DNA from 2 places in the Rhizobacter sp. P5_A1 genome. Region 1 is predicted to be linked to the other one. Evidence: riboswitches for the same ligand, from Rfam matches in the RefSeq annotation. Region 1 holds a riboswitch; the other holds the start of a gene.
The links. Region 1 has a riboswitch for S-adenosylhomocysteine ahead of ahcY (adenosylhomocysteinase). Riboswitches for the same ligand answer to the same signal wherever they lie in the genome.
Positions count from the first base shown of each region.

Region 2: another riboswitch for S-adenosylhomocysteine. It lies ahead of metH (methionine synthase); the one in region 1 lies ahead of ahcY (adenosylhomocysteinase).

Region 1 is NZ_JBFUKR010000003.1:327,776-332,870, reverse strand. Features, by position in the region: gene metF (methylenetetrahydrofolate reductase [NAD(P)H]) at 1-676, opposite strand, end outside; gene AC1DTW_RS05110 (TlyA family RNA methyltransferase) at 678-1,448, opposite strand; gene ahcY (adenosylhomocysteinase) at 1,454-2,896, opposite strand; S-adenosyl-L-homocysteine riboswitch at 2,973-3,054, opposite strand; gene AC1DTW_RS05100 (HAD-IIB family hydrolase) at 3,113-3,931, shown strand; gene AC1DTW_RS05095 (YbfB/YjiJ family MFS transporter) at 3,999-5,095, shown strand, end outside.
Region 2 is NZ_JBFUKR010000006.1:130,545-135,639, reverse strand. Features, by position in the region: gene AC1DTW_RS08640 (ATP-binding protein) at 1-1,813, shown strand, start outside; gene AC1DTW_RS08635 (homocysteine S-methyltransferase family protein) at 1,852-2,910, shown strand; S-adenosyl-L-homocysteine riboswitch at 2,924-3,026, shown strand; gene metH (methionine synthase) at 3,109-5,095, shown strand, end outside.

The DNA.
Region 1 (5,095 bases):
ACCTCAGGCGAATCCAGCGCGGCATGTCGGCGCCGCAGCCATCGGCGAAGCGGATGATGCCGCTCGCGTTCGTGATCGGCATGATGCCCGGCACGACCGGGATCCGCGCGCCGAGCGCGTGCGCCTCGTCGACGAAGCGGAAGTACGCGTCGGCGTTGAAGAACATCTGCGTCAACGCCGAACTCGCGCCGGCCTGCACCTTCGCGACATACGCCTGCAGGTCGGCCTGCGGCGAACGCGATTGCGGATGCATCTCGGGGTACGCCGCGACCTCGATGTGGAATGCGTTGCCGGTCTCGGCGCGGATGAACGCGACCAGGTCGCTCGCGTAATGGAACTCGCCGTTGCTGCCGCCGTAGCCGCTCGGCAGGTCGCCGCGCAGCGCGACGATGCGCCGGATGCCGCTCTGCCTGAACTGCGCCAGCTTGGCGCGGATCGATTCGCGGCTCGCGCCGATGCACGAAAAGTGCGGCGCGGCCTCGACGCCTTCTTCGATGATCGCCTGCACGGCCGCGAAGGTGCCGTCCTGCGTCGAACCGCCGGCGCCGTAGGTCACGGAGCAGAACTGCGGTTTCAGCGCATAGAGCTGGCGCCGCACCGCGGCCAGCTTGGTCACGCCTTCGGGCGTCTTCGGGGGGAAGAACTCGAGGCTGATCGGGGGAACCGTCTTGCTCACATCAACTTCCTTGTCGTGCGGCGGGTTGCGCCCACACGAAGAATTCGCGGTTGCCGTCGCCACCGTCGATGGCGCTGGCGAAATAGTCGCGCACCGTCAGGCCCAGCCGGGTGCAGGCCTCGCGGATGCGCGCCTCGACCCGCGGATAGGCGCTCGCGTCCTTCACGAGCCCGCCCTTGCCGATGTCGGCCGGCTGCAGCTCGAACTGCGGCTTGACCAGCAGCAGCGCGTCACCGTCGGCCGCGATGCAGCGCGCGATCGTCGGCAACACCAGCGTCAGCGAAATGAACGACAGGTCGGCGACGACGAGGTCGAACGAATGCGCCGGCTCGTCCTGCTCGAAGCCCGATCCGGCCACGTCGCGTGCGTTCAGGCCTTCGTGGCCGATCACCCGCGCATCCGCGGCCAGGCTCGCGCTGAGCTGGCTGCGACCGACATCGATGCCGACGACGCGCGCAGCGCCGCGCTGCAGCAGCGCGTCGGTGAAGCCGCCGGTGCTCTGGCCGACATCGAGACAGTTGCGCCCCGCGACCTCGATGGCCGCATGCGCGAGCGCCGCGTCGAGCTTCAGGCCGCCGCGCGAGACGAAGCGCAGTTCGGCGTCGTCAGTGATTTCGAGCCGGCATTCGTCGGGCAGGTCCTCGCCGGCCTTGCGCGGCACCGCCCAGCCCTTCGGCCCGAGCCAGCGCACCGCACCGGCATCGATCAGCCGCTGGGCGGCCGAACGCGTCGGCGCGAGTGCGCGCTGCACCAGCAGTTGGTCGGCACGCACCCTGATCAGTACCTGTAGGTGTCGGGCTTGTAGGGGCCCTGTTTGGGCACGCCGATGTACGCGGCCTGCTCGTCGGTCAGCTCGGTCAGCATCGCGCCGACCTTCTTCAGGTGCAGGCGCGCGACCTTCTCGTCGAGGTGTTTCGGCAGCACGTAGACCTTGCCGACCTCGTAGGCGTCGCTGTGCGTGAAGAGCTCGATCTGCGCGATCGTCTGGTTCGCGAACGAGCTCGACATCACGAAGCTCGGGTGCCCGGTGCCGCAACCCAGGTTCACCAGCCGACCCTTGGCCAGCATGATGATCTTCTTGCCGTCGGGGAACGTGATGTGATCGACCTGCGGCTTGATCTCGTCCCACTCGTACTTCTCGAGCGACGCGATGTCGATCTCGTTGTCGAAGTGGCCGATGTTGCAGACGATCGCCTGGTCCTTCATCGCGGCCATGTGCTCGTGGCGGATGATGCCCTTGTTGCCGGTCGTCGTGACGAAGATGTCGGCTTTGTCGGCGGCGTATTCCATCGTGACGACCTTGAAGCCCTCCATGGCGGCCTGCAGCGCGTTGATCGGGTCGATCTCGGTGACCCAGACCTGCGCGCTCAAGGCGCGCAATGCCTGCGCCGAACCCTTGCCGACGTCACCATAGCCGGCCACGCAGGCGACCTTGCCGGCGATCATCACGTCGGTCGCGCGCTTGATGCCGTCGACCAGCGATTCGCGGCAGCCGTACAGGTTGTCGAACTTGCTCTTCGTGACGCTGTCGTTGACATTGATCGCGCGGAACGGCAGCGTGCCCTTCGCGCTCATCTCCTTCAGGCGGTGCACCCCGGTCGTCGTCTCTTCGGTCACGCCGATGATCTGCGCGGCCTTGCGCGTGTACCAGGTCGGGTCGACGGCGAGCTTTGCCTTGATCGCGGCGTAGAGGCAGGTCTCCTCTTCGCTGGTCGGCTTGGCGATGACCGACGCGTCCTTCTCGGCGCGCTGGCCGAGGATCATCAGCAGCGTCGCGTCGCCGCCGTCGTCGAGGATCATGTTCGGGCCTTCGCCTTCCGAACCCTTGGCGCCGAACTCGAAGATGCGGTGCGTGAAGTCCCAGTACTCGGCGAGCGTCTCGCCCTTGTGCGCGAACACCGGCGTGCCGACGCCGCTGGCGCCGTTCGCGGCCAGTGCGGCGGCGGCGTGGTCCTGCGTCGAGAAGATGTTGCACGAGGCCCAGCGCACGCTCGCGCCGAGCGCCTGCAGCGTCTCGACCAGCACGGCGGTCTGGATCGTCATGTGGATGCTGCCGGTGATGCGCGCGCCCTTGAGCGGCTGCGTCTTCGCGAACTCCTCGCGAATGGCCATCAGGCCGGGCATCTCGGTTTCGGCGATCCTGATTTCCTTGCGGCCCCAGGCGGCGAGCGACGGGTCGGCAATGGCGAAATCGGAGAAGGGTTTCAGAACGGCGTTCATGGTCGAGCTCCAGAAATTGAGGAACCCGCACGTGCCATCGATGGGAAGTTGGAACTCACCCACGAGGAACGAATCGTGCGGGTGAGCGCGGTTGCAATCTGCATTCCGAGCCTGGGGTCGCGCCAAATCAGGCGAGCCTTGCAACGCTCCTCGGAAAGTGCCCGCATTGTAGTCGGGCGACCGAGCCCACGCGAAAAGCCTGTGCAAGACTCGGGCATGACCGTGACTTCCCCCCGGCCCTGGGCCGAACTGCCCGAGGGCGACGCGCGCCGCGTGATCGGCGTGCTGACCGACATCGACGACACGCTGACGACCGCCGGCGCGATCACGCCCGACGCGCTCGATGCGCTTGCGCGGTTGCGCGCCGCCGGCCTGCCGGTGATCGCGATCACCGGCAGGCCGATGGGCTGGAGCGCGCCGTTTGCGCGCCGCGTCGACGAAGGCGGCTGGCCGATCGACGCGATCGTCGCCGAGAACGGCGCTGTCGCGCTGTTCCGCGACGCCGCCGGAACGCTCGCGATCGAGTACGCGCAGGACGCGCCGACCCGCACGCGCAACGCGCTGCGCCTGCGCGAGGTCGCCGCGCGCGTGCTGCGCGAATTGCCGCGCAGCACGCTCGCGCGCGACAGCGCCGGCCGCGTCACCGACATCGCGATCGACCACGCCGAGTTCGCGCACCTGTCGCCGGCACAGATCGACGCAGTGGTCGCATTGATGCATGCCGAAGGCATGAACGCGACCGTCAGCTCGATCCACATCAACGGCTGGTTCGGCGACCACACCAAGCTCAGCGGGGCCGCGTGGGTCATGCGCCGGCTGCTCGGCCGCAATCTGCAGGCGGAGCGCGAGCGCTGGGTCTATGTCGGCGACTCGACGAACGATCAGCTGATGTTCGGCCACTTCCCGATCAGTGTCGGCGTCGCGAACCTGATGGCGTTTGCCGACGCGCTGACCGTCTGGCCGCGCTACCTGACACGGGCCGCGCGCGGCGCCGGCTTCGCCGAAGTTGCGGATCGACTGGTCGAGCGGCGCTGAGCCGGCAACGATCGCTCAGGCGCGGGGCGAAGCATCCGGCAGCAGCGCTGTGCAAGACTGCGCGCGAATGCCGAAGCCTTTGCCGACAACCCACCATGAACTGCCAACCCTCGCGATCGCCGCCGCGCTCGCGCTGGCCGCGGCGGTGTCGCTGGGTCTCGCACGCTTCTCGTACGCGCTGCTGCTGGCGCCGATGCGCGCCGACCTGGGCTGGAGCTACACCACGGCCGGTGCGATGAACACCGTCAACGCAGCCGGCTACCTCGTCGGCGCGCTGCTCGCGCCGGGCTGGCTGCGGCGCTTCGGCGCGCGCCGCGCGCTGCTCGCCGGCGGCGTCGGTTCGGCGCTGCTGCTGGCGGCGCACGGCTCGGTGACCGGCGACGCGGCGCTCTACCTGCTGCGCGCGCTGACCGGCATCGCGAGTGCCGCGACCTTCGTCTCCGGCGGTCTGCTCGCAGCGCGCCTGAGCAGCCGCGAGCCACCGGCGGGCGAACGGCAAGCCCCATCGGCCGGCCTGGTGCTCGGCATCTACTACGGCGGTACCGGCGTCGGCATCCTGATTTCGGCGCTGCTGGTACCGCCAATGAGCGCGTTGCCGATGGCGCACGCGTGGCAGTCGGCCTGGATCGCGCTCGGCGCCGCGGCGCTGGTCGCGACCGCGATCACCGCGTGGGCGACGCGCGGTCTCGATCCGGCGAGCGCTGCGGCACCGGTACCGGCACGCTTCGACGCCGCGCGCTTCGCCTGCGGCCTGAGCGCGTACTTCCTGTTCGGCCTCGGCTACATCGGCTACATGACCTTCGTCGTCACGCTGCTGCGCGAACAGCGGCTGAGCAGCGCCGCGATCACGGTGTTCTACGCGCTGCTCGGCCTCGCGGTGCTCGGTTCGTCGTTCGTCTGGGCCGGGCTGCTGCAGCGTCACCGCGGCGGCGGCGCGCTGCGGCTGCTGAACGCGCTGCTCGCGCTCGCGACCGTGCTGCCGGTTCTCAGCGCGCATCCGGTCGCGGTGTTCGCATCGGGGCTGCTGTTCGGCGGCGTGTTCCTGTCGGTCGTTGCGTCGACGACCGCGCTGGTGCGCCACAACCTGCCGGCCGCCGCGTGGCCGGCCGGCATCGCCGCGTTCACGATCGTGTTCGCGGCCGGGCAGATCGTCGGGCCGACGCT
Region 2 (5,095 bases), on a different contig from region 1:
GCTGCTGCTCTACGGCACGCTCGCGCGCTACCAGCGCGACCTGCGCGGGCTGCTGGTCGAGTTCAAGGTCTCGAACGCGCAGGAGGCGTACGCCGCGATCGCGAGCGTCGCCGGCGTCAGCGAGACCGATGTCGCCGAGGCGCTGCGCGCCGGATCGCGGCTCGAGCGCATCGGCATGGTCGAGAACCTGATCTCCGAGCACAACATCACCGACCTGGCCGACCTGATGAAGGTCAGCGAGCAGCTGCCGCCGGTGCTGATGCGCAAGTACGAAGGGCCGTCGGACCTGATGGCAGTGTTCACGCGGCCCGCGCGGCGCAGCGAGCTGACAGTGACCGACTTCGACTTCGTCGGCGTCGACCAGAAGATGATGACCGCGCTGCTGGCGAACGCGGTCGCGCGCAAGGAGCCCGGCGTCAACGTGCTGCTGTACGGTCCGCCGGGCACCGGCAAGACCGAGCTCGCGAAGGTCGCCGCACAATCGGCCGGGCTCGAGCTTTACGAGGTCGAGTATGCCGATCGCGACGGCAACTCGCTCAGCGGCCGCGACCGCTACCGCTCGTTGCAGATCAGCCAGGTGTTCCTGAAGGGCAGCAGCAATGTCGCGCTGCTGTTCGACGAGGTCGAAGACGTGTTTCCGCCGATCTCGACCGACGCCGCGCAGCTGATGGCGCGCATGGACACCGGCGACGGTGCGCTCTCGGGCAGCGTCAGCGGCAAGGCCTGGGTGAACCAGATCCTCGAGACGAACCCGGTGCCGGTGATCTGGGTCACGAACCGCATCGAGCAGATCGACCCGGCGTTCCGGCGCCGCTTCCAGTACCACCTTGAGCTGAAGAGCCCACCGCCCGGCGCGCGCGAGTTGCTGGTGTCGCGCGCTCTCGCCGGTGTCGATGTCGACTCGGGCTTCGCGGCGAAGCTCGCCGAGCGCAAGGGGCTGACGCCGGCGCAGATCCGCACCGCGGTGCGCTTCGCGCGGCTCGCCTGCGCGCCCGACGCCGGTCACGACCTGCAGTCGCTGATCGAGCGCCAGCTCGTCAACGCCGACAAGGCGCTCGGCAATCCGCTGAACGAGCGCGGCGCGCGCCGCGTCGTGACGAGCTACGACCTCGGCCTGGTCAACACCGAGTCGCGCTTCGAGGTGCCGAAGATCGTCGAGGCGCTGCGCCGCAAGACCTACGGCACGCTGTGCTTCTACGGCCCGCCCGGCACCGGCAAGACCGCGCTGGCCGAGCACATCGCGCACGAGCTGCAGCGGCCCCTGATGATCCGCCAGGCCAGCGACATCATGAGCAAGTATGTCGGCGAGACCGAGCAGAACATGGCGAAGATGTTCGACGAGGCGCAGGCCGAGAGTGCGGTGCTGCTGCTCGACGAGGCCGACAGCTTTCTGCGCAGCCGCCGCATGGCCGAGCGCAACTACGAGGTCAGCGAGGTCAACGAGATGCTGCAGGGCATGGAGCGCTTCGCCGGCGTGTTCATCTGCACGACCAACCTGTTCCAGGATCTCGACGAGGCCGCGCTGCGGCGCTTCACGTTCAAGGTGCAGTTCAAGCCGCTGACCGCGCCGCAGCGCGAGCGCATGTTCGTCGTCGAGGCGCTCGGCGGCGATGCGGCGCTGCTGACGCGCGAGCAGAGCGGCCGTCTCGCGCAGCTGACGGCGCTCGCCCCGGGCGATTTCGCGTCGGTGAAGCGCCAGGTCGACGTGCTCGGCGAGGCCTTCGCGCCCGACGAGTTCCTGTCGCAGCTGGAGGCCGAGCACCGGGTCAAGCCGGAGGTGCGGCAGCAGCGCGGGATGGGCTTCCTGCACTGAGCCGCGCGCCGGCCGCGGGGCTTTCCTACAATGTCGGCATGAACACGCCGAACTTCACCCGTGCCGCGCAACTGCCTGAGATCCTGAAGCAGCGCATCGTCGTGCTCGACGGTGCGATGGGCACGATGATCCAGCGCTACAAGCTGGGCGAGGCCGACTACCGCGGCACGCGGTTCAAGGATCACCCGAAGGACCTGAAGGGCAACAACGACATGTTGCAGCTCAGCAAGCCCGAGGTCATCGGCGAGATTCACGCGCAGTACCTCGAGGCGGGCGCCGACATCATCGAGACCAACACCTTCGGCGCGACGACGGTCGCGCAGGACGACTACGGCCTCGGCGCCTATGCCCGCGAGATGAACGTCGCCGCCGCGAAGCTCGCGCGCGCCGCCTGCGACCGGTTCACGAGTGCCGAGAAGCCGCGCTTCGTCGCCGGCGCGCTCGGGCCGACGCCGAAGACCGCGAGCATCAGCCCCGACGTCAACGACCCGGCCGCGCGCAACGTCACGTTCGACGAACTGAAGGCCGCGTACCGCGAGCAGGCCAGCGGCCTGCTCGAAGGCGGCTGCGACCTGTTCCTGGTCGAGACGATCTTCGACACGCTGAACGCGAAGGCCGCGATCTTCGCGCTCGACGAGCTGATGGAAGAGACGGGGGAACGCCTGCCGGTGATCATCTCCGGCACCGTGACCGATGCGTCGGGCCGCATCCTGTCGGGCCAGACGGTCAGCGCGTTCTGGCACAGCGTGCGCCACGCGCGGCCGCTCGCGATCGGGCTGAACTGCGCGCTCGGCGCGACCCTGATGCGGCCCTACATCGAGGAGCTCGCGCGCATCGCCGGCGACACCTTCGTCAGCTGCTACCCGAACGCCGGCCTGCCGAACCCGATGAGCGACACCGGCTTCGACGAGACGCCCGAGATCACCGGCAGTCTTCTCGAGGAGTTCGCGAAGGCCGGTTTCCTGAACATCGCCGGCGGCTGCTGCGGCACGACGCCGGCGCACATCGCGTCGATCGCGCAGAAGGTCGGCCAGTACCGGCCGCGCTGCGGGCACCGCGGCGCGCTGTTCGGCGAGCTGGAGCTCGAAGCGGCCTGACTACAATTCGGTTTCGCCCGAGGAGCGTTGCGACAGCCTGATTTGCGAACCGCAGTCAGGCCGCCAGGCTCGGGCACGATGCCTTCCAAGCATCGGTTCAACGGCGCTCACCCGACCCCCTGACAGGTCCGCGGTGAGCAACGCGGGCCTCATTCGAGTTTCGCTGCGATGAACGCCACAAAGATCCCCGTCCCTCCGATGAAACTCTCCGGCCTCGAGCCGGTACTGCTCGGCGAAGGCGCGCTGTTCGTCAACGTCGGCGAGCGCACCAACGTGACCGGCTCGAAGGCCTTCGCGCGGATGATCCTGAACGGCGAATTCGAGCAGGCGCTCTCCGTCGCACGCCAGCAGGTCGAGAACGGTGCGCAGGTCATCGACATCAACATGGACGAGGCCATGCTCGACAGCAAGGCCGCGATGGTGCGCTTCCTGAACCTGATCGCCGGCGAGCCCGAGATCGCGCGCGTGCCGATCATGGTCGACAGCTCGAAATGGGAGGTGATCGAGGCCGGCCTGAAGTGCATCCAGGGCAAGGGCATCGTCAACTCGATTTCGCTGAAGGAGGGCGAGGCGCAGTTCAGGCACCAGGCCAAGCTCGTCAGGCGCTACGGCGCCGCGGCCGTCGTGATGGCGTTCGACGAGACCGGCCAGGCCGACACCTACCAGCGCAAGATCGAGATCTGCGAGCGCGCGTACCGCATCCTGGTCGACGAGGTCGACTTTCCGCCCGAGGACATCATCTTCGACCCGAACATCTTCGCGATCGCCACCGGCATCGAGGAGCACAACAACTACGCGGTCGACTTCATCAATGCGACGCGCTGGATCAAGCAGAACCTGCCCGGCGCGAAGGTCAGCGGCGGTGTCTCCAACGTGAGCTTCAGCTTCCGCGGCAACGACCCGGTGCGCGAGGCGATCCACACCGTGTTCCTGTACCACGCGATCCAGGCCGGCATGGACATGGGCATCGTCAACGCCGGCATGGTCGGCGTCTACGACGATCTCGATGCCGAACTGCGCGAGCGGGTCGAAGACGTGGTGCTGAACCGGCGCGAGGATTCCGGCGAGCGCCTGATCGAGATCGCCGAGAGCGCGAAGGGCATGGCGAAGGACGACAGCGCGCGCCTCGCGTGGCGCGCGAAGCCGGTCGACGAGCGCCTGAGCCACGCACTGGTGCACGGCATCAACGACTTCATCACCGAAGACACCGAAGAGGTCTACCAGCGCGTGCTCGCCACCGGCGGCCGGCCGCTGCACGTGATCGAGGGCCCGCTGATGGACGGCATGAACATCGTCGGCGACCTGTTCGGGCAGGGCAAGATGTTCCTGCCGCAGGTCGTCAAGAGCGCACGCGTGATGAAGCAGGCGGTCGCGCACCTGCTGCCCTACATCGAGGCCGAGAAGGCCGCGATGATCGAGGCCGGCGGCGAAGCCAAGGCGAAGGGCAAGATCGTGATCGCGACCGTCAAGGGCGACGTGCACGACATCGGCAAGAACATCGTCACCGTCGTGCTCCAGTGCAACAACTTCGAGGTCGTCAACATGGGCGTGATGGTGGCGTGCCAGGACATCCTGGCGCGCGCCAAGGTCGAGGGCGCCGACATCATCGGCCTCTCCGGCCTGATCACGCCGAGCCTGGAGGAGATGCAGCACGTCGCCGGCGAGATGCAGCGCGACGACTACTTCCGCATCAAGAAGATTCCGCTGCTGATCGGCGGCGCGACGACGAGCCGCGTGCACACCGCGGTGAAGATCTCGCCGCACTACGAGGGCCCGGTCGTCTACGTGCCCGACGCGAGCCGATCGGTCAGCGTCTGCAGCGACCTGCTCAGCGACGAGCGCGCCGCCGCGTACATCACCGAGCTGAACGCCGATTACGTGCGCGTGCGCGAGCAGCATGCGAACAAGAAGGCGACGCCGCTGGTGACCCTGGCGCAGGCGCGCGCGAACAAGACGCCGATGGCCTGGTCATCGTTCGCGCCGGTCCAGCCGAAGTTCATCGGCCGTCGCGTGTTCCGCAACCAGGACCTGGCCGAGATCGCCGCCTGCATCGACTGGGGCCCGTTCTTCCAGACCTGGGACCTGGCCGGTGCGTACCCGGCGATCCTGAACGACGAGATCGTCGGTGAATCGGCGCGCCGCGTGCTCAGCGATGGCCAACGTCTGCTGCGCCGCGCGATCGAGG